Regions from separate parts of the Paenibacillus sp. IHB B 3084 genome, predicted to be linked through region 2. Evidence: riboswitches for the same ligand, from Rfam matches in the RefSeq annotation. Region 2 holds a riboswitch; the other holds the start of a gene.
The links. A riboswitch is a leader RNA that binds a small molecule or an ion and turns the genes downstream of it on or off. The one in region 2 is predicted to bind FMN.
Positions count from the first base shown of each region.

Region 1: another riboswitch for FMN. It lies ahead of ASL14_RS05420 (DMT family transporter); the one in region 2 lies ahead of ribE (riboflavin synthase).

Region 1 is NZ_CP013203.1:1,159,376-1,163,592, reverse strand. It holds gene ASL14_RS05425 (methyl-accepting chemotaxis protein) at 1-1,275, opposite strand, end outside; gene ASL14_RS05420 (DMT family transporter) at 1,515-2,462, opposite strand; FMN riboswitch at 2,635-2,779, opposite strand; gene ASL14_RS05415 (ABC transporter permease) at 2,903-3,598, opposite strand; gene ASL14_RS05410 (ABC transporter ATP-binding protein) at 3,591-4,217, opposite strand, start outside.
Region 2 is NZ_CP013203.1:5,042,546-5,046,762, forward strand. It holds gene ASL14_RS23610 (thiamine pyrophosphate-dependent enzyme) at 1-886, shown strand, start outside; gene ASL14_RS23615 (IDEAL domain-containing protein) at 1,107-1,574, shown strand; FMN riboswitch at 1,642-1,815, shown strand; gene ribE (riboflavin synthase) at 2,145-2,810, shown strand; gene ribB (3,4-dihydroxy-2-butanone-4-phosphate synthase) at 2,839-3,531, shown strand; gene ribH (6,7-dimethyl-8-ribityllumazine synthase) at 3,560-4,024, shown strand; gene ASL14_RS23635 (segregation and condensation protein A) at 4,198-4,217, shown strand, end outside.

The DNA.
Region 1 (4,217 bases), 1.6 Mb from region 2:
GGCCGTTTGCTCGGATGCCTCTGCGCTGGTAGTCGCATTTTCGGCGGATTCCATAACCGTTTCCGCTACATGCTGTACGGATTCCGTCGTTTGCTCCGTGCTTTCCTTGATCATCAGGGAGGAGGACGCGAGTCGGGACGACGTTTGGTTGACCTCGGAAACCATCGTATGCAGTGCATGTGTCATCTGGTCAAAATTTTGCGCCAGCTCGCTGAATTCATCCTTGCCGGACAGATTGACCCGTGCGGTAAGGTTGCCGTCACGAACCTCGCGCGTTCCATTTTGAAGCTTGCCCAGTGGAATCAGGAACGAGCGAATCATCAGGATAATAATGATAGCAGCAACCAGTGTGGATATGGCGATAACGATTAGGCTTTGTCTCAAAATGGGAGCTACCGAATCGCTATAATCCTCCTGATCTGCCAAGGCGATGACGTTCCATCCCGTAAGAGGATCAACGAGTGTAAATGATTGCATATCTCTGTTCATAAATCGAATTTCTTTCGTTGCGGATGATGATTGGATTTCCCCTTCATTTAACTTGGTAATAACGGGTAGTCCTTTAATGGAGTCTGCCGGTTTTTTTCCCGTATTCTTAAAGGCTACTCCAGCACCCGCCACAACTGTACTGTTCGCATCAACCACAAACAGTCCGCCACGATTGCCGATCGTAACCTCCTTCAAGCTTTCGCTTAGTCTATCCAGACTCAAGTTCATTGCTATAGCTCCTTGACCATCTGGTAAGCTTCTGGACAACGTGACCACTAAATTACCCGAGGAAGCACTGACTGACGGAGCACTAATGATTGTTTCCCCGTTTAACCCTATCGCATTTGAATACCATTTTTTTTCACGGGGATCATAATCCGTTGATTCTTTCTTTGGTGAACGAACATATTCTCCTTTTGTATTACCAAGAAGTACCCCATCCAGCTCGGGATGAGCTTTCAAGATCACATCAAATTTAGCCTGAATTTCTTCATTCTTGGAATTCAGGGTATTGGATTGAACCTCAGTAGCTAATACATTTAAATCTTTTATTAAAGGTGATACATATTGATTAATGTTGCTGCGAAATAAAAACAGGTTGAAATCAATTGAGCTGCCCATCTGCTGGCTAAGCTGGGTTTTGGCCCCCTGATACGAAAAGTATCCAATAAGAACACTTGGAATCAATAGAACCGCCAAAAAAGATACAATCAATTTTGTCCGCATTAAATAGAACTGTTTGAGAAACCTGCTCCACCATGGAACCGTTTGTTTTGCTTTAGTCATAGTTCTTGCTCCTCTGTGTCTAATGATCACTACATTGTTTTATTCGACAAAAGCCAAAGGATTTTATAGATGTAATCTTTGGGAAACGAGGAATAGTTGCTAGTTTTACACGCTTTTATTTAAAAATAGTTCTAAAGTAGTATGTTAAATATTAATACTTATACATAAAAAGCCAAATCGGAGATGCAAAGCATCTTCTCGATTTGGCTTGGGGGAGTAAGTAACAGACATTGTACCTGTTAGTTTTTTTGCTGACGAGAAATCATAAAGAGTGTAATCCAGATAAGCATAAAGCCAGTCAATTGCGCTACCGTAACGATCTGCTGGAAAGCGATCCAGTTAATTACAACGCCGACCATCGGGAAGCTTAGTTCTGCCATCGTGGCATAAGACGCCTTGGTCGTACTGAGGCCCTTGTAATACAGTAACAGGCTGAGAAGACCGGGGAGCAGCGCCTGCAGCAACAGATTGATAATCACTGCTGCGCCCGCCCATGTGCCAGCAGGCATATTCCAGGGTGCATGCTCCACAGAGGTGAGAACGATCAGCAGAGGGAGAGCCACCATGAAGCGCAGGGAGGTCACCGTCTCATATTTCATCGAACGAAGCAAGTAGCTTCCCATTACTGTCGAACCGCCCCACAGGACCGCTGCTCCTAGTGCAAGCAGACTGCCGACGTGGATGAAATCATGAACATGTCCGAAGGGGAGCGACCAGCCGAAGGTAAGAAGATACGTCCCAAACAGAGCCACGACAATTAATATTCCAAAATTACGCGGCAGCATTTCCTTCAATATAACGCGGGCCAGAATAATAGCGACCAACGGCTGAAGCTTTTGGAGCAGCAGCACAGCGTTAAGATCACCGTTGCTAAGTGCCATTGTGAAAATCACGCTGGCCAGAGCCGAGCCGCCCCACGAGACGAACAAGATGGCCAAAATCTGACGAAGCCGTACCGCTTTAAGCTCCTCGCGATGCTTCCACAGCACTGGTGCCAGGGAGATAAAGAGCAGCACATGCTCCATCAGCACAATTTGTGTAGAGGTAAATGATTTGAGCAAAATAATACGAAACAGCGGGTCCGCGCCCCACAAGGCCGCTCCAATCGCGACTAGCCAAAAACCGCTTTTCATGTGGGAGCTACGATCAAAACCTTTGGATGTTAGTACAGTTGATGATTGACTCATACTCAATTAGCTCCTTGCGAATACAGGACCGGTGGCACAAAAACCCCCGTCCATGGCGATAGGCCATGCAAGACGGGGGTTGATCAAATAAACTTGCCGCTTTATGCAAGTTAAATGAAGTTGCTGCAAAACCAATAACACAGCATTCATTCACTTTGCGGCATGTTCATGCTTCGATCTTCTTCCATCCGGACTTTACCGTCGGCTTTGGCATCTCACCAAATCAGTCCGTATCTTGTTGCCAGATACAGAGTCGCGGGCTTAGCTCCATGAGCCATACCGCCGGTTGGGAATCACACCCTACCCCGAAGATCCTTATTCCGTTTTTTAATTTCTCCTATAGGATATACCTGTTTTAGAATGAAGTCCAGTGAAAAATATGTGTTACATTGAACAAAGGTTTTCATTTATTTTTTGAAAGCGTTTTACAAAATTACATATTACGAGGTAATATCTTTGTACTCGATACGACGGATGGCCGCATAAGCTACGAGCATCCCCAGCGCGGCGAACCCGATCTGCACAAGCGCAATGGAGCTAAGTGTAGCGCCGTTATTATTCGAAAACAGCAGGGCTACGATCAGGATCGAGCTCACAATGGTGGTAGGTATCGAGTATTTTCGCATCCCCATGTACAGCGGAACCAGCCCCATAAAGCTTGCTGCAACCGCATTGATCAGTGTCCGTACTGATTGCTGTCCTAGTATAGTGAGGCTAAGCTTATCCGGTACAATAACGACGAACTGATTTAATAGATGAATAGCTGCCGTAATGATGATTTCCGATAAAATAATGGACAGGAACGTAAACAGCAACACGATCAAGAGTTTGGCGACCATCAGCTTTTTGCGGTCAATCGGGTACATGAACAAGATGTTAATCGACTTGGACTTAAATTCGCTCACAATAAAGCGGCACAGCAGGACGGAGGCAAAAATAATAAATGTGGCTCTGACCATATAGTCCAGGAGGTCCAAAAGCTCAGCGTACCGTGTAAATTCGGGCACTCCTTCACTTTGGCTGTCTAGCGCAATAATGATGAACAGGCCTAAAATACATGCGTTGGCAATCAGCGCCGAACGGATGTATCCCGCCAAATGAAACTTTTTCAGCTCCAGTTGCATCAGTTTAAGCATGGAGTTCACCTCCATGTAACAGCCGCACGAAGTAGTCTTCCAGCGTACTATTTTTTTGGTGGATGGAATCCACCTCTACCTCATTTAAAATGAGCGTTTTCGTAATTTGCTTCTGGGGTACACTTGTATCGTAAATGCGTATATTCTGATCGTTTAGCACTCGGATATTCGTCAGATTCAGGTGATGGGAGAGGACGTAGGCCGCTTTTTTGCAGTCATTGGTCGTAAATTCGATGTATTCCGTATTGGTTTCCCGCACCTGTTCCATCGACACTTCCTCAATCAGTCGACCGTGATTAATCACACCCACCGTATCGGCAATTTGCTCAATTTCCACTAAAATGTGGCTGGACACAAGGATCGTCATACCATATTCCTTGCACAGCATGTGGAACAATTGGCGGATTTCCTTGATCCCCACCGGGTCCAATCCATTAATGGGTTCGTCCAAAATCAGCAGCTCCGGCTTGGTCGCAATCGCTCGGGCGATCCCGAGACGCTGCTTCATCCCCAGTGAGAAATCCTTTACCGGCTTGTCATCTGCGTTTCGCAGGTTCACCAGCTCCAGTGCATCCCGAACAGCCTGCTTGTTATAATAGCCCATATATTCACAATGAAG
Region 2 (4,217 bases):
GTGTCCAGGCTGTGGAGCGCTGTCTGCGCTGGAGCTGTTTTTCAAAGGCATCGAGGGAGATATCGTCGTGCTGTTCCAGACCGGTTGTGTATACGTGGTCACGACAGGTTATCCGTATACATCACACAAACAGCCGATGATTCATAATCTTTTTCAAAATGGGGCTGCTACGCTCTCTGGAGCGCTGGAGGCTTACATGGAGATGAAGCGCCGCAATGAAATTAAGATGGCGGATGATCCGACCTTTATCATGATCAGCGGTGACGGTGGGATGGATATTGGTATGGGTTCTGCGATTGGTGCGGCTCTGCGTAATCATAAGCTGATCATGCTGGAATATGATAACGAGGGGTATATGAATACAGGTTCACAGCAATCGTACTCCACTCCGCTCGGTCACATGACCAGTACGTCGGGTGTAGGCAAAATGCAAAAAGGCAAGCAGGGGCATCACAAGGATACGGTGCAAATTATGGCTGCCTGCAATATTCCATATGCCTTCACGGCAGCCGAAAGCCATCCGCAGGATATGCTGCGTAAAGCGGCCAAAGCACAATGGTATGCAAATAACGTGGGGACCGCCTATGGTAAAATCCTGTGCGCCTGCCCGCTGAACTGGAAATCCGAGGATAGACTGGGTACCAGCATTGTGGGAGCTGCTGTGGAGTCTTGCTTCTTCCCGCTGTACGAGATTGAGCAAGGCAGTACGACGATTACGTACAATCCGGAGGACAAGGGAAAACGGATTCCAGCCGCAGAATGGCTCAAATTAATGGGCAAAACAAAACATCTTCTTAAGGAAGAAGCCACGCTGGCTACCTTTGAGCAGGAGATTGAACGCCGATGGAATATTCTGAAAAAGAAACATGAAATTTCGGAGCTATAATCCAGTTTTTTGCATAATACACTTTGAACATTGTTATAAGATGTTGCGGTACCGGTTCGATCAAGATTCTTTGCGCTTGTTGCGCGAAGAATCTTTTTTGTCGTTTATGGGATGAAGCATAAAAAATCAGGTAATGATTTCCGATATAGGAGTGGAGGCCTACGTGAAACATGTTGAATTAGTGCTTTCTCTGAATTTTAAGATGCAATGAGGTGCAGGTATGATTAAGCTGAATACAGTTGAGATAATCGAAATTATAAAGAAGCAAATACCCAAGGTCATGAATATCACGCCAGTGGAATTGAAATTTACGGATGACTTTGGACGGACTTCGCTGGCAGCGACAGATCACAAATTTACGCTGACGAACCAGCACTATTCAGCCAAGGTGATGGATTGTGTGCTGGAAACGCAGGTGCGTCCCATTTTAATGTGCGAGATTATTTATTTTCTGAAATGCGAGTTTATCGACGGGCATGTTGATGTACGGCTGGATTACGATATATGCACGGAGGGTGGCCGCGGACCAACCGCTTCAGCGGTCATTACGTTCGATCATGCTACGCAGCTCGGGATCGAAGAACTGGCCGATCTGATTGATCTGGCGCTTCACATGAATGATAGAGCCTGGTTTGAAGAGCTTTCCAGCCAATATGTCAAAACAAAAGCAGAAGCGTCTATCAGATAACTTGCTTTTTTTAGAAGTCGGTGCTAATATACGTAACAAGTTTAATGCTAATTCAATTGAATAAAGCAAGATCCTTCGGGGCGGGGCGCAATTCCCCACCGGCGGTGATGACGTGTCTGTAAATCGCTTCTGCGATGAACAGCGCGGCTTAGTCCGTGACCCGGATGCTGAGCGATCAGCAGAAGGTGGACCTGGTGCAATTCCGGGACCGACAGTATAGTCTGGATGGGAGAAGGATACGAAGCGCATGTGCATGACATGTGCCGATTTTTAGCATACGTAATGGTACGTACGGCTTATTTCGTTGCAGGTAGCAAACGGAAGATTGCTTGTTCTACAAGCTTTCGTTTTCGCACGCGCTCTGAGCGTATTTAGTTGTATGGTCAGTCATGCTTTCTATTGGCAAACTTATCATTCATGTGGTCTCAGGATGTATATGGACTGCGCTTGTATACTGAAAATTCGACTCTCATCACCCCCATGACGGATATTATCCGGACTGGGGGGTTTTTGCGCTTATGCCTGATGAATTAGGGATAAACTGAACTTTAGATGGGAAGGAGTGAAGGCATGTTTACCGGATTGGTCGAGGAAGTGGGACGCATTCAGCAGATTTCCAGAAGTGGAGAAGCGATGGTGCTGGGCATTGCGGGTTCTGTGGTATTGGGCGATTTGAAAATAGGAGACAGTGTTTCCGTGAATGGTGTTTGTCTGACCGCAACACAGGTGGGTACTAAGGATTTTAAGGTTGATGTGATGCCTGAAACCTACCGCAGCAGCAATCTGAAAGAGTTGAAATCCGGTAGCCGGGTCAATCTGGAACGGGCTATGGCGGCGAATGGCAGGTTCGGAGGGCATATCGTGCAAGGACATGTGGATGGAACGGGCACGATTCGTCGGGTGACATCAGACCAGAATGCGGTTGTGTACGAAGTTGCACCTACAGATCAGGCAATATTCAAATATATTCTTCTCAAAGGCTCGATTACACTCGACGGCATCAGCTTGACGGTTGCCCAGCGCACAGGAGATACCTTTGCCGTATCTATCATCCCCCATACCTTATCTGAGACGGCCTTGCAGGCCAAACGTGAGGGAGACACCGTCAATATTGAATGCGACATTTTAGGTAAATATGTGGAGCAGCTTTTGAATTACGGAAGATCAGCGGCGATGGAGGAAACGGAGAAAGCTCCTATGAGTCTGGATTATTTGGCGAAACACGGCTTTGCCTGATGCCACAAGAAATAAGGAGGAAAGCGTAATGGAAAGCGGAAGAAGTGAGAGCCATTCAAATATAGTGGCTGACGTAGTGGAATATGGTGTGTTGGAGCAGGAAGTGGAAATTCGTCTGGATTCCATTGAAGAAGCGCTGGAGGATCTAAAAAACGGTAAAGTCGTGATCGTGGTGGATGATGAGCAACGGGAAAACGAAGGCGATTTTATCGCTCTGGCTGAAAAAGCGTCCCCCGAGGTCATTAATTTCATGATTACCGAAGGCCGCGGGTTGGTCTGCGTACCGATTACAGGGCAAAGAGCCGAGGCACTGGAATTGCAACCGATGGTGGAGCAAAATACAGATTTCCACGGCACAGCCTTTACGGTGTCGGTAGATCATAGAGAGACCACAACGGGGATTTCAGCAGCCGAGCGTTCTTTGACCGTGCGTGCGCTGGCCGACGAGACAGCCACAGGGGGCGATTTTCGCAAGCCTGGTCACATGTTTCCGCTGATCGCCCGCGATGGGGGTGTTTTGCAGCGTGCGGGTCATACCGAGGCGGCTGTCGATCTGGCCCGACTCTGCGGCTCCAAACCCGCCGGGGTCATTTGCGAAATTATAAAGGAAGATGGGTCCATGGCCCGAGTACCCGATTTGGCAGTGATCGCCAACCGTCATCATTTGAAGCTGATCAGTATTCAGGATTTGATTGATTATCGTCGTCGTATGTCATTGTAAATAATTTAAAAAAGAGAGGTTGATTCATATGGCACGTTTTCTGGAAGGTAATCTCGTATCGGATGGTTTGAAGTATGGTATTGTGGTAGGCCGGTTTAATGAGTTTATTACAAGTAAGCTGTTAAGCGGTGCAATCGATGCGCTTCAACGGCATGGAGCGCAGGAAGATGAGATTGATGTAGCCTGGGTGCCAGGTGCTTTTGAAATTTCACTGATTGCTCAAAAAATGGCTGCAAGCGGTAAATACGATGCCGTTATTACGCTGGGTACGGTGATCCGTGGTTCTACCTCGCATTATGATATCGTCTGCAATGAGGTAGCCAAGGGTGTGGCGGCAAGCAGTCTGAAAACAGGCGTGCCTGTTATTTTCGGTGTAGTGACGACGGAAAACATTGAGCAGGCTATTGAGCGTGCAGGTACGAAGGCTGGTAATAAAGGCTGGGATTCTGCACTGGCTGCGATTGAGATGGCGAATCTGGGCAAGCAGTTTTAATTTTGCGAATACCTGAATTGAACGACATAACTATAGCAGGAAAAAGGGATTGGATTGTTAAGCAAGGCGATGACGTATATACTACAGAAAGAGGGATTGATAAAGTCGAGCATAAGTGCTAACGGGGAAAGGTATTGTTGAATGATGATTGGAGTAAGGCAGGGGGAAGCACATTGACAGTCGTAAATTACAA